One region of the Mycobacterium pseudokansasii genome, then DNA from elsewhere that is predicted to be linked to it. Evidence: predicted binding sites of a transcription regulator. Region 1 holds the regulator's gene; the other holds the start of a gene.
What was found. The regulator LexA, encoded in region 1, represses DNA repair genes until DNA is damaged. The targets are predictions, from matches to a motif close to CGAACANNTGTTCG.
Positions count from the first base shown of each region.

Region 1 (12,327 bases):
ACCGAGCGGAAGCGCAATCTTCGCCCAGTGCGCGAAATAACGGCACCTTCGCTGCAGTTCCGCACTATTCACGGTTACAAGCGCGCGTTCCGGATCGCCGGATCCGGGCCGGCGATCCTGCTGGTCCACGGCATCGGGGACAATTCGACGACCTGGACCGGCATCCACGCCAAACTTGCGCAGCGGTTCACCGTGATTGCTCCCGACCTGTTGGGTCATGGAAAGTCCGATAAGCCGCGCGCCGACTACTCGGTGGCCGCCTACGCCAATGGCATGCGCGACCTGCTCAGCGTGCTCGACATCGAGCGGGTGACGGTCATCGGTCATTCGCTCGGGGGCGGCGTGGCGATGCAATTCGCCTACCAGTTTCCCCAGCTGGTCGACCGCCTGATCCTGGTCGGCGCCGGTGGCGTCACCAAGGACGTCAACGTCGTGTTCCGGTTGGCCTCGCTGCCAATGGGTGCCGAGGCGCTGGCATTGCTGCGGTTGCCGATGGTTCGGCCGACGGTTCAGGTGGTCGGGCGGGCGCTGGGGCTGGCAATCGGCTCAACCGCCCTGGGCCGCGACCTGCCCAACGTGCTGCGGATCCTGGACGACCTGCCCGAGCCGACGGCCTCGTCTGCGTTCACGCGCACACTGCGCGCCGTGGTGGACTGGCGCGGGCAGATCGTCACCATGCTGGACCGATGCTATTTGACCCAGGCCATCCCGGTGCAGATCATCTGGGGCAGCCGCGACGTCGTGGTCCCCGTCCGCCACGCCCGGCTGGCACACGCCGCGATGCCCGGCTCGCACCTGGAAATCTTCGAGGGCTCCGGGCATTTCCCGTTCCATGACGATCCCGCCCGCTTCATCGACACCGTGCAACGCTTCATCGACAGCACCGAACCGGCCGAATACGATCAGGCCGCGCTTCGGGCATTGCTTCGTACCGGCGGTGGCGAAGGAGCCGTTTCCGGCCCGGCCGATACCCGCATCGCCGTGCTCAGTGCGATGGGTTCCGATGAACGCAGCGCCACCTGATCAACCCGGCCGTCATCGATTCGTGCGGCGTCGTACAGTCGGGCCATGGGCATCGAGGTAACGGTGTTGCGGGTGTTCACCGACTCCGAGGGCAACTTCGGCAACCCGCTCGGCATAGTCGATGCGAGCCGGGTCCAACCCCGCGACCGACAGCACCTGGCAAACCAATTGGGCTACAGCGAGACCATTTTCGTCGACCTCCCGACCGCCGGCTCGCACACCGCCCACGCCACCATCCACACTCCCCGTACCAGCCTTCCGTTCGCCGGACATCCGATCGTAGGTGTGTCGTGGTGGCTGCGTGAGCGGGGAATGCCGATCAAGACACTGCACGTGCCGGCGGGTCTCGTGCAGGTCAGCTATGCCAACGACGTGACCGCCATCAGCGCACGGGCCGAATGGGCACCCGAATTGGCCATCCATCATCTCGACTCACTCGATGCCCTGGCGGCCGCGGACCCCGACGACTTCTCCGACGACACCTCGCATTACCTGTGGACCTGGACCGACGAGCCTGCCGGCGCCCTGCGGGCCCGGATGTTCGCCTCCAATCTGGGGGTCGAGGAAGACGAAGCAACCGGTTCGGCGGCCATGCGGATCACCGACTACCTAAGCCGCGACCTGACCATCACGCAGGGCAAGGGATCGGTGCTCAAGACGACATGGAGCGCCGAGGGCTGGGTCACGGTTGCCGGATTGGTCGCCGATGACGGTGTGATGCAACTGGTTTGACGTCAACGCTGACGGTGCAACATGGCGGCGACGTGATGCTGTAAGGGTTGCCCGACAGCGGCCATCCGCAACGAGTGCGAGAGCTCGTCGCCGGCGACCCTGAAGGACCGGGTGATCGCCGTAACCTCTTTTGCGGTGGGAGTCAATCCGATGGTTGTGGTGGCCAACTCGAGGTGCACGGCGTCGTCGCCCGCCGAATACGTGCCTAGCTCGATTTCGGCGATGCCGCTGGGGTGCGCCAAGACCAACTCTGCGTGCCCCGGCTGGGGAACACGCAGGTAACCCGCCTCGGCATGCAAAGGCCTGCCGTCGTCCGCCGCGCGGGTCTTGTGCCCGTACACGAGAAACGGCTTGCCGACATGTGAGAACACGACCTCTTCGAAATACTCGAACGGCTCGATCGTGGGATATTCACCGGCACCCCGGCCCACCCATGTGCCCAGCAATGGCTCCAAGGGTCCAAGGTCGGGATGCAGCTCCGGAGGCATGACAGGGATCCTAACGGCGTCGCACCCGAATCAGCGTGAAGTCGATACGTTGCGGTGGGCACGCAGTGCCTCGATCTCCCGCTCGAAATCCTCGGCCGACGAAAAAGACCGGTACACCGATGCGAAACGCAGATAGGCAACCTCGTCGAGTTCGCGAAGCGGCCCCAGGATGGCCAGACCGACGTCGTGACTGGGCACCTCGGGCGACCCCGCGGCCCGCACTGTGTCTTCCACCTGCTGGGCAAGCAGGTTCAGCGCGTCATCGTCGACGTGGCGACCCTGACACGCCCGCCGCACCCCGCTGATGACCTTTTCCCGGCTGAACGGTTCGGAGACCCCGCTGCGCTTGACCACAGCCAGGACCGCCGTCTCCACGGTGGTGAAACGTCGCCCGCATTCCGGGCACGACCGGCGCCGCCGGATCGCCTGGCCCTCATCGGTTTCCCGTGAGTCGATCACCCGCGAGTCGGGATGCCGGCAGAACGGACAGTGCATGGCCGCTCCTTCGCCGTCATGGCATCCCGGTGTTTCAGACCTCTCCGAGACTACCTGCGCGCTCCCGCACACTGCCAACGCCGTCGCCATCCACGCGTGTTCGATTCCACGGCATCTCGGAAACGTTGGCGCGCTGCGGTTTTCGCCGCCATCTTGCATGGTGTCGTCAGCCGACCGGCGCGATCAACGTCTGCCCGGCGACAGGCATCGACGAATCCAGGTCGTTGAGTTCTCGGATCCGTTCGACAACCCGACGCACCGGCGTATCGGGCGCAACCCGGGCCGCCACGTCCTGCAACGACTCGCCGGCCGCCACTCGTACCACGGCAAGCCGGTCGGGCACGCGAGCCGACGAGTCCGCGGAAGTGCCGTTGACCAGCTCTCCGAAATGCGCCATCAGGCCCAGCCATAGCGTGATCATCCCGGCAAGCACCGCCAGACCCACCGTGGTCGCCACCGAGACGGGACGCCTGCAATGCGGAGCCGTCGATATCGCCAGGCCAGTACCCTGGTAGCGCAGCGACGCGCCGCCCGGCCGGCACGGCCCCGGCCGCCGTGGCGGTGCCGTCCCGCCCCGGGCCCCAAGAGGCTCACGAACGGGCCTGCTAGCCGGCCTGCTGGCCGGCAGGGGCACGCCACGGGTACGCGCCGGGAATGCCTGCGTGAGTGTCATGTTCGTTCCTCCGCCCGAGAATTCGTCGCTCATGCGTTCGACACCCTAGTCGATTACGTGTTCGATTGCCGAACATCTGATCGAAGCGTGTCGCGCGAACAAAACGCTAAACCGTGCCACCGACAAGGCCGGTCGGTCGCCATCGCTGCCATGAGGCACGGATACCCGATCGCGTGAATAGTTACGCATTTGTAATTCAGCACCTCAGTGGGTCAGCCGCGGCAGGACCGGACCAGGAGCGGGTCAGCCGCGGCAGGACCGGGCTAGGACCGGGCTAGGACGGACGTCAAGCCCGTTCCGACACACCGGTCGAACACATGTTTGATTCTCGGGCGCCGTCGGGTTACATTCAGTGCCATGAGCGACAGCAACGCCCCCTCAGTCGGTTCCGTGGACCCCGCACTCACCGAGCGGCAGCGCACCATCTTGAACGTCATCCGCACCTCGGTCACCAACCGCGGATATCCCCCCAGCATCCGCGAAATCGGCGATGCCGTCGGTCTCACGTCGACTTCGTCAGTAGCCCACCAACTGCGAGTTCTGGAGCGTAAGGGCTATCTGCGACGTGACCCGAACCGCCCGCGTGCGGTGGACGTCCGCGGTGCCGAAGACGTCATGACACCGGCGGCGGTCACCGACGTCGCCGGCTCCGACGCCCTGCCCGAGCCCACCTTTGTCCCGGTGCTCGGGCGCATCGCGGCCGGCGGCCCGATACTTGCCGAGGAAGCGGTCGAAGACGTGTTCCCGCTGCCGCGCGAGCTGGTCGGCGAGGGGACGCTCTTCCTGCTCAAGGTCGTCGGCGACTCGATGGTCGAAGCCGCGATCTGCGACGGCGACTGGGTGGTCGTGCGACAGCAGAACGTTGCCGACAACGGCGACATCGTCGCGGCCATGATCGACGGCGATGCCACCGTCAAGACCTTCAAGCGCGCAGGCGGTCAGGTGTGGCTGATGCCCCACAATCCGGCCTTCGACCCGATACCCGGCAACGACGCAACGGTACTGGGCAAGGTCGTCACGGTGATCCGCAAGATATAGGGCCCAGCGCCACCGGGCAGACATCGCCGGGAGCCGGATTCCTAGTCCGCTTTGATGAAACCGTTGGCTTGGGCGGCGTCCTCGCTGGCAAACCAGATCTCGGCGAGCGTGTCGTAATAGAGCGCGCTGCTGGGCGTGTAATACAAGCCGAACCGGGCACTGGCTTTGATCGGATATCCCTCTGGTGCCTGGTATGGGTCGTGGTCCAGCGGCATGTGGATGGTCGGCCGCGCAGCCGGGCTCGGCCCGGAAGCAACCGTGGCCGTGAGAGCTGATTCCGGCGCTTGCGGCTCATCCTCAGGCTCTGCGGCAGCGTGGCGCCCCGCCCTCCCCTGAGGAGCTGAAACCTCCGGGAAGGCTTCCGGGAACGCCTCCGCGTAGCCGGGCTCGCCGTAGCCGGGCTCGGCATCGGCGGAGGCAGCGCGCGGGGCGAAAGCATCCGGGAAGGCGGCATCCGCAACCGCGGTCTCCGGCACGGCTACTTCGGGAGCCGCTGCCTCCGGAACCGCCGCTTCCGGCGCATATCTTTCCGGTACCACGGGCTCCCCGGTCACGGTTTCTGGAACGTCGGGCTCGGGAACCGCCGCCTCCGCGAGGTCGGCGCGGGTCACGATGGGCGTCGGCGTGGTATCCACCGCGTCGGGATTTTCTTCGTCAAACTCGAAGCCCATATCCGACGCGCGTAGTGCGTCGCCGCCGTATTCACCACCGCTAGAGGCGTATTCGTCGACACCAGCACTGGTCGCGGCGCCCCGTGGCCAGCTGACCCGCGACGCCGCCCCGGCATCCGGACCGCGATGTTCCTGCAGCTGCTGGTCGTCAACCGGGAAGTCTTCGGAGCCGAAATCGATGTCGTCGTGCGGCCAGCGCCCACCGGCGGCGTCATAGCCGGCCTCCACATCGCGATCCTGCTCGTGCTCGTATGCCTCGTAGGCGGCGGGCTGGCCGGTGCGCCGCCGGCGCACACCCAACACGACCAACACGAACATCACGATCAGCAGCACGACCGGGACCACGGCCACCAGCCACCACCAGTGCCAGGTGAACTTCTTGCCGTGCGATGGAGCCGCCGACGTGCTGGGCTGATTCTGCCCGGACACCTGCAGCCCGGATAACAGCGGCGCCAGGTTCGCCGGGTCGGTGGTGAATGTGTTGCTCGTGCGGTTCCACGACACCTTGCCGCCGGTGAACTTCTGCGACACCACATCGCCGTCCACGGTCTGGTCGGCAACCGGCGCACCGAGTTTTCCGGTGGCACCTTTGAGCTTGTCCCAGGCGGCCTTCATCGCTCCCCGCACCACAAAGGCGCCGTGATCCGGGGTCCAGAAAATCACCGGCTTGTCCGCGGCAGAGAACGCCGCGATCCTGCTGGCCGGCGTGATGCCGCCGTCGGACTCGTTGGCGACGGGGAAACCAAGGTCGCTGCTGACCGGCCCGCCCAGCGACTCGTACTTGGCCAGGATCGCGCCCTCCACGGCGTTCGCACCGGTGGCCGGACTGAAGAAGATCTTGCCGCCGACAAAGTCCTGGGCAATACCGTCACCGCCGATCGGGTACGGCGCGCCCTTCTTGGCACCCAACGGGCCGGCGGCGCCACCGGCGGCGCGCCAGGCCATGTTGATGGCGGCGGCGGGGTCGAGCGCCACCTGCAAGCCCTTCAGCTGATCCGCCAATACCGCCGGGTTGGTGGTGAAATCTTTGGTCTTCTTGTTCCAGGAGACTTCGCCGCCGGTGAACTTCTGGGATACGACGTCGCCGTCGTAGGTTTCATCGGCGACCGGGGCACCCAGCACGCCCCCAGAGCTGCCGAGTTTGTCCCACGCAGCGTTCATCGCGCCGCGCACCACGAACGCGCCGTGGTCGGGCGTCCAGAAAATCACCGGATTGTCGCTGACAGAAAAGGTGCTGACCCGACTGTCGGGGCCGGCGAGGCCAGGAACCTCGTTGATGGTGGGAAATCCCAAATCGCTGTCGGCCGGCCCGCCCAGCGCCTCGTATTTTGCCAGGACCGGGCCGTACAGATATTTGGCGCCCGTATCCGTGGTGTAAAACATCTTGCCGCCGTCGAAGTCCAGGCCGAACCCATCCCCGACGGGATAGACGTCACCTTTCCGGGCGCCGAGCGTCGATGTCTCGCCCCCTGCCTTCTCCCACGCGGCCATCATGGCGGCTTCCGCATCACCTATCGGAGACGCTGCGGCAGTAGGCGCCAGCAGCCCGACAGCCAGCACCGTAGCCGCCAAGCTGAGCAACGCACACCCGACCAGCCTGCTCAATTGACCTCTCTGCCCGTTCACCAAGCCTCCCAGCCGATGCCCTGCCCGCGCCGCGAGCTGGCGGATTTCTCACCTGTGGGCCGTCCCCCAGCTACGTTCCGCATCGTCGCCGGGCCCGCATAACTTTGCTCTAGCGAACGACAAATGCGAAGTCAAATCGTAAATATTCCGAAAACGGATACCCAGCTGATTCCGAAATGATGCCGGATCGCGTGCGTGTCGCGAGGAACCGCAACTCGGTCCGCACCGGTTGTACGCTACCGTGCCCGAGAGCCCAGCCCGACTGACCCAACGAGAGGATACCCAGCTGACATGGGTGTTTCCGTAGTTGTCTGGGTCCTCACGATCGTCATGATCACGGCCCTCATGCTGGTGGATTACGTCTTCCACGTACGACATACGCATGGCCCGACGCTACGGGAGTCCGCGCTGTGGTCGGCGATGTTCATCGGCATCGCCGTGCTGTTCGGTGTCGCGGTGGCCGTCTTCGGCAGCGCTGCCATGGGAATCGAGTACTTCGCGAGCTACTTGAGCAACGAGGCACTGTCCGTCGACAACCTGTTCGTATTTCTGGTGATCATCAGCAGCTTCGGGGTTCCGCGGGTCGCTCAGCAGAAGGTGCTGTTGTTCGGTATTGCGTTCGCGCTCGTCGCGCGCACCGGGTTCATCCTGCTGGGGGCCGCGCTCATCGACAACTTCAACTGGGCGTTCTACGCGTTCGGCTTGGGTCTGCTGGTCATGGCGGGCAACCTCGCCAAACCGGAACAGCCCGAAACCCGCAATGACAACCTGATCCTGCGGCTTGCCAACCGATTCTTGCGGACATCCCCGGACTACAACGGCGACCGATTGTTCGTCGTCGAAAACGGCAAGCGGGTGATGACGCCGCTGCTGCTCGTCATGATCGCCATCGGCGGCAGTGACGTGCTGTTCGCGTTCGATTCCGTGCCGGCGCTGTTCGGACTGACCCAGAATGTCTACCTGGTGTTCGCCGCAACCGCTTTCTCGCTGTTGGGGCTGCGCCAGTTGTATTTCCTGATCGACAATCTGCTGGACCGGCTGATCTACCTGTCCTACGGGCTGGCCGCGATCCTGGGCTTCATCGGCGTGAAGCTGATGCTGGAAGCGTTGCACGACAACAACATTCCCTTCATCAACGACGGTCGACCGGTGCCGATCGTAGAGATCACGACGGCGACGTCGTTGACGGTGATCGTCGCCGTCCTGTTCATCACCACCCTGGCGTCGTTGTTCTCGGCCCGCGGGCGCAGGCAAAACGCCGTCGCCCGGGCACGCCGGCATGCCCTGGAATATCTCGACCTGCATTACGAGGCGGATCCGGCCGAACGCGAGAAGATCTTCGTGGCACTGCTGGCCGCCGAACACGAGATCGACTCACTCTCAACAAGGTATCGCGCACCGACCAAGCAGGAGCAAGAGTTGACGGCGCTGCTACAACGGGCGCACGAGGCGCACAAAGCCCACGGGTGAGCCGCCCGGGCGGCTAGACACCCAGACCGCGGCCGATGATCTCCTTCATGATTTCGGTGGTGCCGCCGTAAATGGTCTGCACCCGCGCATCGAGATAGGCGCGGGCGACCGGGTATTCGCGCATGTAGCCGTAACCGCCGTGCAGCTGCAGACAACGGTCGTTCAAGTACACCTGCTTCTCGGTGGAATACCACTTGGCCATGGCGGCCTGCTCGACCGTCAGCTTGCCTTCGAGGTGCAGGGCGATGAACTCGTCGACCATGATCCGCACCACGGTGGCCTCGGTGGCCAGCTCGGCCAGCACGAACCGGTTGTTCTGGAAGCTGCCGATCGGTTTGCCGAAAGCCTTGCGTTCCCTGACGTATTGGAGTGTCTGCTCCAGCACGGCCTCCATTCCGGCGGCCGCCATGATCGCGATCGAGATGCGTTCCTGCGGCAGGTTCTGCATCAGATAGATGAATCCCATGCCTTCTTCGCCGAGAAGATTCTCGGCCGGAACTTTCACATCGGTGAACGACAGTTCGGCGGTGTCTTGCGCGTCCAACCCGATCTTGTCCAGATGGCGGCCGCGTTCGAACCCCGGCATCCCGCGCTCGACCACGAGCAGCGAAAACCCCTGCGCGCCTTTCTCGGGGTCGGTCTGGGCGACCACGATCACCAGGTCGGAGTTGATCCCGTTGGTGATGAATGTCTTCGAGCCGTTCAGCACGTAGTGATCGCCGTGCTTGACCGCGCGAGTCTTGATGCCCTGCAGGTCACTACCGGTTCCCGGCTCGGTCATCGCGATCGCCGTGATCAACTCGCCGCTGCAGAATTTCGGCAACCAGCGCTGCTTCTGCTCTTCGGTCGTCAGCGCCAGCAGATAGGGGGCCACGACGTCGTTGTGCAGCCCGAAGCCGATGCCGCTGTAGCGTCCGGCGCTGGTCTCCTCGGTGATGATCGTGTTGTACCGGAAGTCCGGGTTACCGCCGCCGCCGTACTCCTCGGGCACCGCCATGCCGAGGAAACCCTGTTTGCCGGCCTCCTGCCACACCCCACGATCGACGATCTTGGCCTTTTCCCATTCATCGTGGTAAGGCGCCACGTGGCGATCCAGAAAGGCCCGGTAGGACTCGCGAAACAAGTCGTGCTCGGGTTCGAAAAGCGTGCGCTGGTATTTGATGGCACTGCCCATGAATAACCTCCGGCGAAGCGAACTCTGCTGCCCAACATATACCAACCAGCCGGTTGGTCGGCAGCCGCCGACGGTCTGGTGCCGCAGTCGGCGCGGCAGGTCAGTGGTCCGGTTGCGCGACTTGGCCACCGCGAATGCGACACACCGTGGCAGTCTCGGCGCAACTCAGCGGAAGGCGAACTCCTGCAGGCGCCCGGCCAACGTCACCGGAACCCGCGCCTTGATCCGGGTGCCGTGGGCGCCGTGCTCCTCGTACTGCACGCGCCCGTCGGAGTGCAGGCGGGCCACCAGATCGCCACGGTCGTAGGGGATCACGACGTCCACGGCGGCATCGGCGGGAACGGCCAGCTCGGCCATCCGCCGTCGAAGCGCATCGATGCCATCTCCCGTGCGGGCCGAGACGAATACCGCGCCGGGCAGCGCGTGACGCAGTTTGGCCAACGCCAGGTCGCTGGCGGCGTCGACCTTGTTGACCACCAGCAGTTCCTGCGGCGGGTCCTTGCCGTCAGCCCCGTGGTCGGCGATCACGTCGGAGATCACCTGACGCACCGCGTTGATCTGGGCCAGCGGGTTCACGTCAGCGCCATCGACGACATGCACCAGCAGATCCGCGTCGACGACCTCTTCCAAGGTGGAGCGGAACGCTTCCACCAGCTGGGTGGGCAGATGCCGGACGAACCCGACGGTGTCGGTGAGCACGAAACGGTCCGGCCGGCCCGAACCGCCCGAGAACTCCGCGCGCCGGCTGGTGGGTTCCAGCGTCGCGAACAGCGCGTCCTGCACCAGCACCCCGGCTCCGGTCAGCGCGTTGAGCAGGCTGGACTTGCCGGCATTGGTGTAGCCCACGATGGCGATCGACGGCAGGTCGCTGCGGACCCGACGGCTGCGCCGAGTGTCGCGGGCCTGCTTCATGTCCTTGATGTCGCGTCGCAGCTTGGCCATCCGCTCGCGGATGCGGCGACGATCGGTCTCGATCTTGGTTTCACCGGGACCACGCAGACCCACTCCGCCGCCGCTGCCGCCGGCGCGGCCACCGGCCTGCCGCGACATCGACTCGCCCCAGCCCCGAAGCCGCGGCAGCATGTACTCCATCTGGGCCAACGACACCTGGGCCTTGCCCTCCCGGCTGGTGGCGTGCTGGGCGAAGATGTCGAGGATCAGCGCGGTGCGGTCGATCACCTTGACCTTGACCGCCTTCTCCAGCGCGGTCAGCTGGGCAGGAGAAAGCTCTCCGTCGCAGATAACGGTATCGGCTCCGGTCGCCACGACGATCTCGCGGAGTTCGGCCGCCTTGCCGGAGCCGATATAGGTCGACGGGTCCGGGCGGTCCCGGCGCTGGATGATCCCTTCCAGTACCTGGGAGCCGGCGGTTTCCGCAAGCGCGGCCAACTCAGCCATGCTGGCCTCGGCGTCGGCGGCGCTACCCGCGGTCCAGACGCCCACCAACACCACGCGCTCCAGGCGCAGCTGGCGGTACTCGACCTCGGAGATGTCGGCCAACTCGGTCGACAACCCTGCGACCCGGCGCAGCGCCGACCTGTCCTCGAGGGCAAGTTCGCCGGTGCTGGGCTCCAACGGATCTTGATGGGGAAATTTGGGATATGTCATAGGCAATTAGCAATAGTGCACGCTGAATCGGTCTCGCGCACCTCGATTAACGCTGTTGGGCGCGCCACCATTCCCCGCTGACCTCACCCTTGGCCACCAGCACCGACGGCCCACGCAGGAAGCTGGTGGCATCGGTGACGGTCACCGTGACAACTCCGCCGGGCACCCGCACGGTGAGCGTGCCGGTCTCGTCCCCGGCGCCGGCCAGCGCGGCGACGGCGGCTGCGACCGTCCCGGTGCCGCACGAACGGGTCTCACCCACCCCTCGCTCATGGACCCGCATGCTGAGCACGCCGCCGACCGGAGCCGTCAACACCTCGACGTTGACCCCGTCGGGGAACTGCTCCGGGTCGAAACTCACCGGCGCCGCAACGTCCAAAGCCGCGAGTTCCGCACCGGTCAACCGGGGGTCGAGGCACGCCAGGTGGGGATTGCCCACGTCGACGGCCAGGCCGCGAAACCGGCGACCCCCGACGACGGCGGTCCCCGTGCCGATCCGGTTGGCCTTGCCCATATCGACGGTGACGTCGGCGTTGGTCGCATCGACGCTGTGTACGGTGACCGGCCGCGGGCCGGCCAATGATCCGACGACGAACTCGTCCCGGCGCTCCAGACCACTGGCACGCAGGTAGTGGGCGAACACCCGCACGCCGTTGCCGCACATCTGCGCTACCGACCCGTCCGCATTGCGGTAGTCCATGTACCAGTCGGCCGCACCGACGCCGTCAGGTAGCCGGTCGAGCACACCGGCCACCACCGCGGCGTCGGCGGTAGTGACCCGCAGCACCCCGTCGGCGCCCAGTCCCCGGCGGCGGTCACACAAGGCGGCAATCTGGCCGGCGCCGAGCGACAGCTGCGCCTTGATGTCGGGCAACAGTACGAAGTCGTTCTCGGTGCCGTGGCCCTTGGCGAACATCACCAGATCAGGGTACGTCCCGCCAGGCGCGGATCGCGTGGTCGACCAGGCTGTCAGCCGAGTTGACATCCAGCCAGCGCACCCGGTGGTCGCGGCGGAACCAGGACCGCTGCCGTCGCACGTAGCGACGGGTGCCCACGTAGGTCTGCTCGCGCGCGTCACGCAGCTGGGCAGCGGTCCCGCCGGCGTCCAGCGCCGCGATCACCTGGGCATAACCCAGCGCCCGTGCTGCCGTGACGCCGTCCCGCAGGCCCTCACCGAGCAGCGCGCGAACTTCGGCAACCAGGCCCTGTTCGAACATCGCGTCGGTTCGGTGCTGTAATCTCTCATCGAGAATCGTTGTGGCACAGTCTAATCCGACTATAACGGCGCCCCACCGGGGCTCCCGGATGCGCGGCGCGGACGCGGCGAAC
Region 1 covers NZ_UPHU01000001.1:2,264,669-2,276,995, reverse strand. Annotated here, with positions in the region: gene EET10_RS10350 (alpha/beta fold hydrolase) at 1-1,023, shown strand, start outside; gene EET10_RS10345 (PhzF family phenazine biosynthesis protein) at 1,069-1,755, shown strand; gene EET10_RS10340 (peroxynitrite isomerase) at 1,758-2,243, opposite strand; gene nrdR (transcriptional regulator NrdR) at 2,274-2,738, opposite strand; gene EET10_RS10330 (LysM peptidoglycan-binding domain-containing protein) at 2,905-3,411, opposite strand; gene lexA (transcriptional repressor LexA) at 3,769-4,449, shown strand; gene EET10_RS10320 (sunset domain-containing protein) at 4,491-6,746, opposite strand; gene EET10_RS10310 (TerC/Alx family metal homeostasis membrane protein) at 7,038-8,216, shown strand; gene EET10_RS10305 (acyl-CoA dehydrogenase family protein) at 8,230-9,390, opposite strand; gene hflX (GTPase HflX) at 9,556-10,998, opposite strand; gene dapF (diaminopimelate epimerase) at 11,045-11,917, opposite strand; gene miaA (tRNA (adenosine(37)-N6)-dimethylallyltransferase MiaA) at 11,922-12,327, opposite strand, start outside.

Region 2 (12,327 bases), 870 kb from region 1:
TTCCCGTAGATAACCCTCGATAGCCTGCTCGGCGCTGGGGTGGGCCTGCAGCGACAACGGCTCGTCGGCGGCCAGGACCTTCACCAGGAACGGCAGCATATCGCCGAACCGGGCCCGCGACCCGTGACCGAGCTGTCCCTCCGGATCGGCGCTCAGCGCTTCCAGCAACGAGGTTTCGCCTTTGTCGGTTTCCAGCCAGGCGGGGTCACCCGGGTGCGCACCAAACCAGAGTTCGGCTTCGGGGTGGGCGGCCGGCACCGGCCGCCCAGTGAACTCGGCGATAGCGGTACGCGATCCCCAGGCGTATGTCCGTAACGCTCCCCGTAGTAATTCCACCTTGTATCTATCCCCGCACCAGTCGCAAATACACCGCAGCCATCTCCAGCCGAACGGCCAATATTGCCAGTTGCTGTTCGGGACGTTGAGCCTCGGCCGGTATCAGCAGGCCATCCGATCCGGCCGTGACGGGGTCCTGCGTCGCGTCCTCAGCCGTGACCAGGTAGATGTCGTCCAGCCCGGCGATCCGGGCTCCGACCACCGTCCGCTCCCCGGCCAGCGTCAGCGCCAGCACCCGCATCCGCTCGGGCAGCGGGCCGTCGATCTGCTCGTCGTGGAACAAGGCATCCCCCGAATAGCCGGCAGTGCCGGCCCGCAGCGCCACCACCGCGTCGGCCAGCCAGGCGGCCGCGGCCACCTGCTGCGCGATCCGCAGCAGCACCGAGCTGCCGTGGCGGGCCAGGGCCAGGGTGGCGGAGTTGTCACCGGTCAGCGCAACCCGGCGTCCCGCTACGCGCGCGGCAAGCGTCTTGGCCGGGTTGGTGAACACCTCGCGGGCGGCGCTGTTGTGCAGCGTCTCGGCATCGAGCTCGTCGGCCAGCGATACCAGGTCGATCTGCAACCTGGGGTCCACGGTGCTCAGCGCGGCCAGGCCCGCGGCCAGGTAGCGACACAACCCGAACTCGTCGGGAACGCGTAGTCGTGGTTCCAGCACCGCGACTCGACCGGCCGTGGAGTCGCGCAGCGGACCCGCATAGGGGGCCACGACGACGACCCGCGCCCCTCGGCGCACGCCGGTCGCGGCCGCTGCGACCAGTGCGGGATCACCGGGGTCGTCGCCGGCGACAATGAGCACGTCAAGCGGACCCACCCAGGGCGGTGCCTCCCTGGCGAGTGCGATCGGCTCGGCGGCCGCAGCCGCGAGCGTGGAGACCAGCATCGCCCCGGCCGTCTCGGCGGGACCCCGCCCGCCCACCCAGATCACCGTTCGGGGCCGGTCGCCGCCGCGCAGCAAGTCCAGTTCGCCTTCGTCGTGTGCCGCGGCAATGGCCCGCACCTGCGCACCGGCGGTCGACGCGGCGCGCAACAGGCCGTCGCGGTCGGCGGCGATCAGGCCGTCGGCGTCTTCGAGATCGACCGACTGGACGGCGCTCACGGTCCGGCCTCCGCCTGCGGCTGTCCCGCGATTTCACCGCTGACCTGCCGCACCACCGCATCGACATCCTCGGCGGTGCGGGCCTCCACGTTGAGCCGCAGCAACGGCTCGGTGTTGGAGCTGCGCAGGTTGAACCAGCTGTCGTCGCCCAGATCCACCGTTACCCCGTCGAGGTGGTCGATGGACTGGACCCGGTTGCCGAACGACTTCAGCACCGCCTCCACGCAGGCCTCGGCGTCGGCCACGTGGAAGTTGATCTCACCCGACGATTCATAGCGCTGGTAGTCGGCGGTCAGCTCGGATAACGGCCGGTCCTGCTCGCCGAGGGCGGCCAGCACATACAGCGCGGCCAGCATCCCCGAATCGGCGCCCCAGAAGTCGCGGAAGTAGTAGTGGGCCGAGTGTTCGCCGCCGAAGATCGCGCCGGTGTCGGCCATCAGCGCCTTGATGTAGGAGTGTCCGACTCGCGAGCGCAGTGGCGTGCCGCCGCGCTCGACGACCAGTTCGGGCACCGCGCGCGAGGTGATCACGTTGTGGATCACGGTGGCGCCGATCTCCCGGCCGAGTTCGCGCGCTGCCACCAGGCTGGTCACCGTCGACGGCGACACGGGATGGCCGGTCTCGTCGACCACGAAGCAGCGGTCGGCGTCTCCGTCGAAGGCCAGGCCGATATCGGCGCCGGTGTCACGCACATACGTCTGCAGGTCCACCAGGTTGGCCGGGTCGAGCGGGTTGGCCTCGTGATTGGGGAACGAGCCGTCGAGCTCGAAGTACAAGGGCAGCAAAGTAATCGAGCCGATCGGGCCGAGCACGGCCGGCGCGGTGTGGCCGGCCATCCCGTTGCCGGCGTCTACGGCCACCCGTAACGGCCGCAGGTCGGTGGTATTGACCAGCGATCGCAGGAATTTCCCGTAGTCGTCCAGCACATCCCGGTCGGTGCGCGTTCCGGGCGGCCCGTCATAGGCGGGCACGCCATTGATGAGATCGTCCCGGATGGCGATGAGTCCGGTGTCCGCACCCACCGGCTTGGCACCGGCCCGGCACAGCTTGATGCCGTTGTATGCGGCGGGGTTGTGGCTGGCGGTGAACATCGCGCCGGGGCAGTCCAGCAGTCCCGAGGCGAAATAGAGCTGATCGGTCGACGCCAAACCGATGCGCACCACGTCGAGGCCCTGTCCGGTCACCCCGTCGGCAAACGCGGCGGCCAGCGACGGCGAGCTGTCGCGCATATCGTGGCCGATCACCACCTGCCGCGCGCCCTCGGCGTGCATCAACCGGGCGAACACCGCGCCGATATCGGCGGTCAGCGACTCATTGATCTCTTCCCCGACCAACCCGCGCACGTCATAAGCCTTGATAACACGATTGATAACCGCGGCGGGCCAAGACATGGCGGGGCTCCTGACGACTTGGTTTCTTCGTCCCTTGGCCGCCAGCCTATCGGCCCGGCGAAGTCGCGGACGGCATCGGTGTCGACCGGAGCCGAACCGGCTGCTGGCTGCGGGAATCGGCCGGGCTGGTCGGGACTAGTCGGGGGGATCGGGCAACACGCGCAGGTGTCCGCGGCGACGTCCATCGCGATGTTCGGACGGCGCGAACACGCCACCAGTCGGGGCGGTGGCATGTGCACCGGTATGGACACCGGCGTGGTGCACAACGGGATCGGGGAAGCCGTTGTGCGGCGAGCCGTTTCTGCCGGGATAGGCCGCGGCAGCCACGGAGCCGCCCTCGCGCACCGCGTCGGCCAGCGCAACCAGATCGTCCTCATCGGGATTGGTGGGTAGCGGCCCGGCATGGCGCACCAGCTCCCACCCGCGCGGCGCGGTGATGCGGCCGGCGTGGCTGACGCACAGATCCCAGGAGTGCGGTTCACGTGCGGTGGCGAGCGGACCCACGACCGCCGTCGAGTCCGAGTAGACGAACGTCAACGTTGCCACTGCATAATGCGGACACCCGGGTCGGCAGCAGCGACGGGGTACGTTCACGACCGAAAGGCTATCGTGCGGAAACGCCGCCGAAGCGGCGGACACGCGCATCCGTTCCGGGCGCGATGTTCAACCGTTACCATCGGCGCGTGAGCGATTCCCGCGGCTACCCGCGCAGCGGCCGGCCGGGTGGCAGATCCGCGGCGGCGCGCCGGGTGCGGCGCCGAGGCCGCGAGTGGCGTGGCCCGCTGCTGCCGCCGACGGTGCCGGGGTGGCGCAGCCGGTCCGAGCGGTTCGACATGGCGGTGCTGGAAGCCTACGAACCCATCGAGCGCCACTGGCAGGACCGGGTGTCCGAATTGGACGTCGCGGTGGACGAGATCCCGCGCATCTCAGCCAAGGATCCCGAGAGCGTGCAGTGGCCGCCCGAAGTCATCGCCGACGGGCCGATCCCGCTTGCCCGGCTGATACCGGCTGGAGTCGACGTCCGCGGCAATGCGACGCGAGCACGAATTGTCTTGTTCCGCAAGCCAATTGAGCGACGGGCGAAGGACACCCTGGAGCTTGGCGAGTTGTTGCACGAAATCTTGGTGGCCCAGGTGGCCAGCTATCTGGATGTCGAGCCCTCGGTCGTCGACCCGACGATCGAGGACGAATGAGCAGCGGGCCGCCCTCCAGACCCTGATCAGATCCCGATCAGATCCCGATCAGATAATGCCGCGCTTGAGGCGACGACGCTCGCGCTCGGACAGGCCACCCCAGATGCCGAAACGCTCGTCGTGAGCCAGCGCGTATTCCAGGCACTCGTGGCGCACCTCGCAGCCAAGGCAGATCTTCTTTGCCTCGCGGGTCGAGCCGCCTTTCTCCGGAAAGAACGCCTCGGGATCCGTTTGGGCACAAAGGGCGCGGTCCTGCCACTGGTCGGCGGGCGGCTCGGCGGGCGCCGGCGCCGGCTGGGGCTCGAACGCGTCGGGAACCAAACTCAAGTGCGGTCGGGCAATCTCCATCGATGGCACTGTCGCCGAGCCGGCAGCGGTGTGCGGTGCGCCTGCCATCACACCCCTAAGGTGCTCATAGGACATGCCGCCGCCTCCTCACCTAATAGATCGTGAAATGGTTTGCCACTGTTTTGATGTGCAGTTAACCCAATTCGAACTAGTGATCGAATCTCGGTCTGCGACACCGAAACCGGCCGGCCAACCGGGAAATGACACTCATGTGATTAGACACGCATTGGGCAGCCGGGTCAAGCATTCCGGCGCATTTCCATACCATCTCGTGATCAAATTTCCGCGATTCTGTTTCGGTTCGGTCTACGGCGTGTCTAGTGCACTTCGTCACAACGCCCGTCAGGGGCCGGCGTGAAAGCGCGGCAACCCCACCCTGACTCCCCTTCCCCGGCGGGTACTGTCCTGCGATGTGAAGGTCACCGTTCTCGTGGGGGGAGTCGGCGGCGCCCGCTTTCTGTTGGGGGTCCAGCAGTTGCTCGGCCTGGGACAGTTTGCCATACCGGGACACGACGCATGTCACGAATTGACCGCCGTGGTCAACATCGGTGACGATGCCTGGATCCACGGGCTGCGGGTCTGCCCGGACCTGGACACCTGCATGTACACCCTGGGCGGCGGTGTCGATCCGCAGCGCGGCTGGGGTCATCGCGACGAAACCTGGCACGCCAAAGAGGAACTCGCGCGCTACGGCGTGCAGCCGGACTGGTTCCAGCTCGGCGACCGGGATCTGGCCACGCACCTGGTGCGCACTCAGATGCTGCGGGCCGGCTACCCACTATCGCAGATCACCGCGGCGCTGTGCGACCGCTGGCAACCGGGGGCGACATTGCTCCCGGTCAGCGACGACCGTTGCGAGACCCACGTGGTGATCACCGACCCGGTCGCCCAATCCCAGCGTGCCATCCACTTCCAGGAATGGTGGGTGCGCTACCGTGCCCAGGTCCCGACCCACAGCTTCGCCTTCATCGGCGCCGAAACAGCGAGTGCCACAACAGAAGTGGTGACCGCCGTTGCCGAGGCTGACGTCGTCATGCTGGCTCCGTCCAACCCGGTGGTCAGCATCGGCGCCATCCTGGCGGTCCCCGGCATCCGCGCCGCGCTGCGGGCCACCCCGGCGCCGATCGTCGGCTACTCGCCAATTATTGGAGGAAAACCGTTGCGCGGCATGGCCGATGCGTGTCTCTCGGTGATCGGGGTGGATTCCACCGCGGTGGCCGTTGGCCGGCACTACGGCTCGCGCACCACCACCGGCATACTCGACTGCTGGCTGGTGGCCGAGGGCGATCAGGCGGACATCGATGGCGTGCTGGTGCGATCGATACCGCTGTTGATGAGCGACCCGAAGGCAACAGCTGAGATGGTGAGCGCCGGGCTGGAGCTTGCGGGCGTGGCGGCGTGAGCGAGCACGGCACCGGATCGGTCGTCGAAATCTTGCCTGTCACCGGGCTTCCCGAATTCCGGCCCGGCGACGACCTGAGCGCGGCGATCGCCGCCGCCGCGCCCTGGCTGCGCGACGGTGACGTCGTGGTGGTTACCAGCAAGGTGGTGTCCAAGTGCGAGGGCCGGCTGGTGCCGGCGCCGGAGTCCGACGAGGCAAGAGATCGGCTGCGGCGCAAGCTGATCGACAATGAAGCCGTACGGGTACTGGCCCGCAAGGGCAAGACCTTGATCACCGAGAACCGGCTCGGGCTGGTCCAGGCCGCCGCCGGGGTGGACGGATCCAACATCAACCGGAATGAATTGGCGCTGCTGCCCGTCGATCCCGACGCCAGCGCCGCGACCCTGCGCACCGGACTGCGCGAACGCCTCGGTGTCGCCGTGGCGGTGGTGGTCACCGACACCATGGGCCGCGCCTGGCGTTGCGGCCAGATCGACGCCGCGATCGGCGCCGCCGGTCTGGCGGTGTTGCATGACTATGCGGGCGTCCTGGACCGGCACGGCAACGAATTGGTCGTCACCGAGATCGCGGTCGCCGACGAGATCGCCGCCGCCGCCGATCTGGTCAAGGGCAAGTTGACGGCGCTGCCGGTGGCCGTGGTCCGCGGGCTGCCGGTCCGCGACGACGGCTCCACGGCGCGGCGCTTGGTGCGGCCGGGCGCCGAGGACCTGTTCTGGCTCGGCACGGCCGAAGCCATCGAGCTGGGGCGCCGACAGGCCCAGCTGTTGCGCACGTCGGTTCGCCGGTTCAGTGCCGAGCCGGTGCCGCCGGAGCTCGTCGAGTCCGCGGTCGCCGAGGCGCTCACCGCGCCGGCCCCGCACCACACCAGGCCGGTGCGGTTCGTATGGTTGCAGACGCCGACGGTGCGCGCCCGGCTGCTCGACCGGATGAAAGACAAGTGGCGTTCCGATCTGGCCGGCGACGGCAGGCCGGCCGAGGCCGTCGAACGCCGCGTCGCCCGCGGCCAAATCCTCTACGACGCACCCGACGTCGTCATCCCGATGCTCGTCCCGGAGGGTGCCCACGTCTACCCCGACGCGGCGCGCGGCCACGCCGAGCACACCATGTTCACCGTCGCGGCCGGAGCCGCGGTGCAAGCCCTGCTGGTTGCCCTGGCGGTGCGTGGGCTGGGCAGTTGCTGGATCGGCTCGACGATCTTCGCCGCCGATCTGGTGCGTGCCGAATTGCAGTTGCCTGCCGACTGGGAGCCGTTGGGCGCCATCGCGATCGGCTACGCGCAAGAGCCGACGGGGGTGCGCGAGCCGGCGCCCGTCGGGGACCTGTTGGTCCGCAAATGACGACATTCGCGGGTAAGGCCGCGGCGTCCGCCGACAAGGTCCGCGGCGGCTACTACACGCCGCCGGCTGTGGCCCGGTTCCTGGCTCGCTGGGTCTGCGAGGCCGGCCCACGGATACTGGAGCCCTCCTGCGGAGATGGCCGGATCCTGCGCGAACTGGCCGCCCTCACCTCCCGGGCGCACGGTGTGGAACTCGTTGAGCGGGAAGCGAAGAAGTCGCGAGAATTCGCCGCCGTCGACGTCGACAACTTTTTCCGTTGGCGGCATACGACCCGACCCGGCAGCTGGGACGGCATCGCCGGCAACCCGCCCTATATTCGCTTCGGCAACTGGGCATCCGATCAACGAGAACCCGCCCTGGAACTGATGCGTAGCGCGGGCCTGCGCCCGACGAAGCTGACCAATGCCTGGGTCCCGTTCGTCGTGGCCAGCACCGCCCTGGTGCGCGAGGGCGGACGAGTGGGCCTGGTGGTTCCGGCGGAGTTGTTGCAGGTCAGTTACGCCGCGCAGCTGCGGGAATTTCTGCTGAGCAGTTATCACGAAATCACGCTGGTGACCTTCGAGCGATTGGTATTCGACGCGATCCTGCAAGAAGTCGTGTTGTTCTGCGGAGTGGTCGGTGCGGGTCCGGCGCGGATACGCACGGTCAACCTCGCCGATGCCGGTGGGCTCGAGCGCGCGAACCTCACCGGCGAGACCGCTCCGGCACTCCTTCACCAAAAAGAAAAGTGGACCACCTATTTCCTCGACCCGGGTCAGATCGAGCTGTTACGCGCACTGCGCCGGTCCGGGACCATGGTCAGGCTCGGCGAGCTGGCGGAAGTGGACGTGGGCATCGTGACCGGCCGCAACAGCTTCTTCACCTTCACCGACGCCGAGGCGGCCGCGCTGGGGCTGCAGCGGCACTGCGTTCCGCTGGTCTCCCGCAGTGCCCAACTCACCGGTCTGGTCTACGACGACGACTGCCGGGCAAGCGATATCGCCGCCGGGCACCGAACCTGGCTGCTGGACGCCCCCGCGGCCCCGGCAGCAGATCCCGCTCTTGCCGCCCACCTTGCCGCCGGTGAAACCGCCGGGGTGCATCTGGGTTACAAGTGCTCGATCCGCAAACCGTGGTGGCGGACCCCGTCGCTGTGGATTCCGGACCTTTTCATGCTGCGCCAAATCCACTGCGCGCCGCGCCTGACGGTCAATGCGGCCGCGGCGACGAGCACCGACACCGTGCATCGGGTGCGGGTGGACCCCACCGTCGATCCGGCAAGGCTTGCCGCCGTCTTCCACAACAGCGCGACGTTCGCGTTCGCCGAGATCATGGGCCGCAGTTATGGCGGCGGCGTCCTGGAGCTCGAGCCGGGTGAGGCCGAGCTGTTGCCGGTCCCGCCGCCGGCGTACGCGAGCACCGAACTTGCCCGCGACGTCGATCTACTCCTGAAGGCGAACGAGATGGAGAAGGCCCTCGACATTGTGGATCGTCATGTCCTGACCGAGGGGCTGGGTCTGTCGCCGGACCTGGTCGCGAACTGCCGGGCGGCATGGACTGCCCTTCGCGGTCGCCGACGCAACCGGGGGTCGCGTTGAGCATCCGGGATTCGGTGATCGCCACCCTCACCGATTGGCAGGCTCCCGATCCGGGCCAGGACTCGCTACGGCATGCCGTGCTGGCGTTCGTACATGCACGTGCCGACGCGTGCCGGCGTGAGTGCGAAGCCGGCCACGTCACCGCCTCGACGCTGGTGCTCGACGACAGCGGCAGCCGGGTGCTGCTGTGCCTGCATCGCCGTTTCGGTCGTTGGGTGCAGCTGGGCGGCCACTGCGAGGACGACGACCGCGACGTCGTCGCCGCGGCACTGCGCGAGGCCACCGAGGAATCCGGGATCACCGGTTTGCGGTTGGCGCCCGAACTCGTTGCGGTGCACGTCCATCCGGTCACCTGCTCGCTGGGGGTTCCGACGCGTCATCTGGATCTGCAGTTCATGGCGCACGCGCCGGCCGGGGCGCAGATCGCGATCAGCGAGGAGTCCGAGGACCTGCGGTGGTGGCCGGCCGAGCAGTTACCACCCGGAACCGATCACGGGCTGGCGTACCTGGTCGCCCAAGCGACTCAAGCGCCCCGCCGAGCGTGACGCCAGCGTCACGTTCGCGGTCGAGCGTGACGCTGGCGTCACGTTGGAGGGTGCTCAGACGTCGGACGAGTAGCGGATGCCGCCGTCGGGAATGGAAACCCCGGGCCACACCCGGGCGCCGCGCAGCAACTCGCAGCGGGCGCCGATGTCGGCGCCGTCGCCGATCACGCCGTCGCGGATCAGCGCCCGCGGCCCGATACGGGCGCCGAAGCCGATGATCGATCGCTCGATCACGCTGCCCGCCTCGACCTTGACGCCGTCGAAGATGACCGCGCCGTCCAGGCGGGCGCCGGGGCCGATCTCGGCGCCCCGCCCGACGACCGTGCCACCGATCAGCAGCGCCCCCGGCGAGATCGCCGCGCCGTCATGCACGAGCTGCTCGCCGCGATGGCCGTGCAAGGCCGGCGACGGGGCGATGCCGCGCACCAGGTCCGCCGACCCGCGCACGAAGTCTTCCGGGGTGCCCATGTCGCGCCAGTACGTGGCATCGACATAGCCGCAGATCTTGACTGCGGGGTCGGCGAGCAATGCCGGGAACACCTCGCGTTCCACCGAGACCTCGCGGCCCCGCGGAATCCGGCCGATGATCTCGCGCTTGAACACATAGCAGCCGGCATTGATCTGGTCGGTGGGCGGATCTTCGGTCTTCTCGAGAAAGGCGGTGACCCGGCCGTCGGCGTCGGTGGGCACGCAGCCGAAGGCCCTCGGGTCGCCGACGCGCACCAGGTGCAGCGTGACGTCGGCCTGGTTGGTGTCGTGGAAATCCAGCAGCTGGCCCAGGTCGGCCCCGGACAGGACATCGCCGTTGAACACCATCACGGTGTCGTAACGCAGTCTGCCGGCGACATTGGCGATACCGCCCCCGGTGCCCAACGGGTGCTCTTCGGTCACGTATTCGATCTGCAGACCCAGCTTGGACCCGTCGCCGAACTCGGCTTCGAACACCTCGGCCCGGTAGGACGTGCTCAGGATGACGTGTTCGATTCCGGCCGCGGCGATGCGCGACAGCAGATGGGTGAGAAACGGCAGCCCCGCCGTGGGGAGCATGGGCTTGGGCGCGGACAATGTCAGCGGCCGCAGCCTGGTGCCCTTGCCGCCGACCAGGATCACCGCATCGACTTGCCGAGTTGCCACCTCAGTGCCGCCCTTCTGCTAGTTTCCGGCGCGAGCTGCGCACCATGAGACGAGAACGCACCGCCAGTGATCCCCGCAGCGTCCAGCGCAGCGGCGCACGCCACCAGCCGCCATGCCGATCCGCCAGGAATATATATGTGCTCTGGTGGTGCGCCGCCAGATGAGTCGCCGGGTCGCGTCCGGTCGAGTGGCCCTTGTGATGCAGGACTTCGGCGGAGGGCACATACACACTGAGCCAGCCGGCCTTGCCGAGCCGATCGCCCAGGTCGACGTCCTCCATGTACATGAAGTATCGCTCGTCGAACCCGCCGACCTGGGCGAAGGCCGCGCGCCGCAGCAACAGACACGAACCCGACAGCCAGCCGACAGCCCGTTCACTGGGCTCCAGGTGCTCCTGGCGGTAGGCCTTGGTCCACCGATTGCCCGGCCACACCGGCCCGAGCACCGCGTGCATGCCGCCGCGGACCAGGCTGGGCAGGTGACGCGCCGACGGGTACACCGACCCGTCGGGATCGCGGATCAGCGGACCCAGCGCACCGGCGCGGGGCCAGCGCTCGGCGGCCCCCAGCAGGGCGTCGATGCTGCCCGGCCCCCATTGCACATCCGGGTTGGCCACGATCACCCAGTCGTCCAGCCAGTCCTCACCGAGCCGGTCGAGCTGGGAAACGGTGAAGTTCACCGCGGTTCCGTAGCCGAGATTGGCGCCCGTCGGCAGCAGCCGCACGTTGGGGTAGCGCTCGACCGCCGCCTGCGGTGTTCCGTCGGTGGAGCCGTTGTCGGCCAGCAACACACTGACCGGACGCTCGGTGGCCAGCGACAACGACGCCAGGAACCGCTCCAGGTGAGGGCCCGGCGAATAGGTCACCGCGACGACCGGTAAGACGTCAGTCACGCGTAGAGGGTAACGGTCGCTGCGTGGGATGTCCCGGGACTGCGCCGCGAGCTGCCGCCAGGGCCGCGGCCAGCGCGCTGCGCCAGGGCCGCAGCGGGGTTAATCCGGCCGTTGCCCAGGCCCGGCCACCCAGGGCCGAGTAGCTGGGCCGCGGCGCGGGCCGCGGGAACTGGGCACTGCTGACCGGCCGTACCCGGCGGGGATCGGCGCCGCATTCTTCGAACACCGCACGAGCTTGGGCGAACCGGGAGACGGCACCCGCGTTGGCGGCATGCAGCACCCGCCCGCGCACGCCGGAGCCGGCCACCTCGAGCAACGCCGCGGACAGGTCGGCCACATAGGTCGGTGATCCGGTCTGGTCGCTGACCACGTCGATCGGGCCGTCACCGGCGGCCAGCCGGCGCATGACGGCCACGAAATCCGCGCCGTCGCCGCCGGTGTAGACCCAGGCGGTGCGCACCACGACGGCCTCGGGCAACGCCGCCAGCACCGCCTGTTCGCCGGCGAGCTTGCTGCGGGCATACACACTCTGGGGCGCGGTTGCGTCGCCGGGCTCGTAGGGATGTGGAGGCGCGCCGCCGAAGTCGCCGTTGAACACGTAGTCGGTCGAGACGTGGATCAGCCGGGCACCGACACGCGCGCAGGCACGCGCGAGGTCTTCCGGGCCGGTGGCGTTGACGGCGTAGGCGCGGGCCTCGTCGCTTTCGGCGGCGTCGACGTCGGTGTAGGCGGCGCAATTGAGCACGATGTCGCCGGTTCGGATGATCACCTCGGCCGCGCGCGGGTCGGTGATATCCCACTGCGACGACGTCCGGGCCAGCACCTCGCGGTCCCCGCGAGCCGCCTGCGCAGCCACAACGCGGCCCAGCTGCCCGCCCGCACCGGTGATCACGATCCTGCCCGACATGCGTTCGAGTCTGGCACGCCGGCCCGCGCTACCCAGAAAGTAGCTGTGGCACAAGTAGCCTACAGTGATGCCTGTGCAACGTGTGGTTCGTGCGGTCTGCACCGCATTGGCCGTCGCGGTCGTCCTCGGCACCGGATTGGCATGGACCAACGTCCGGTCGTTCGAAGAC
Region 2 covers NZ_UPHU01000001.1:1,396,706-1,409,032, reverse strand. Annotated here, with positions in the region: gene manA (mannose-6-phosphate isomerase, class I) at 1-336, opposite strand, end outside; gene EET10_RS06465 (hypothetical protein) at 344-1,432, opposite strand; gene EET10_RS06460 (phosphomannomutase/phosphoglucomutase) at 1,429-2,823, opposite strand; gene EET10_RS06455 (DUF3499 domain-containing protein) at 2,959-3,417, opposite strand; gene EET10_RS06450 (metallopeptidase family protein) at 3,483-4,016, shown strand; gene EET10_RS06445 (WhiB family transcriptional regulator) at 4,065-4,412, opposite strand; gene cofD (2-phospho-L-lactate transferase) at 4,777-5,766, shown strand; gene EET10_RS06430 (coenzyme F420-0:L-glutamate ligase) at 5,763-7,103, shown strand; gene EET10_RS06425 (Eco57I restriction-modification methylase domain-containing protein) at 7,100-8,680, shown strand; gene EET10_RS06420 (NUDIX hydrolase) at 8,677-9,225, shown strand; gene manB (mannose-1-phosphate guanylyltransferase) at 9,280-10,359, opposite strand; gene EET10_RS06410 (glycosyltransferase family 2 protein) at 10,361-11,251, opposite strand; gene rfbD (dTDP-4-dehydrorhamnose reductase) at 11,244-12,158, opposite strand; gene EET10_RS06400 (LCP family protein) at 12,226-12,327, shown strand, end outside.
Region 2: the regulator LexA is predicted to act here: its motif matches at 4,509-4,522, upstream of cofD (2-phospho-L-lactate transferase).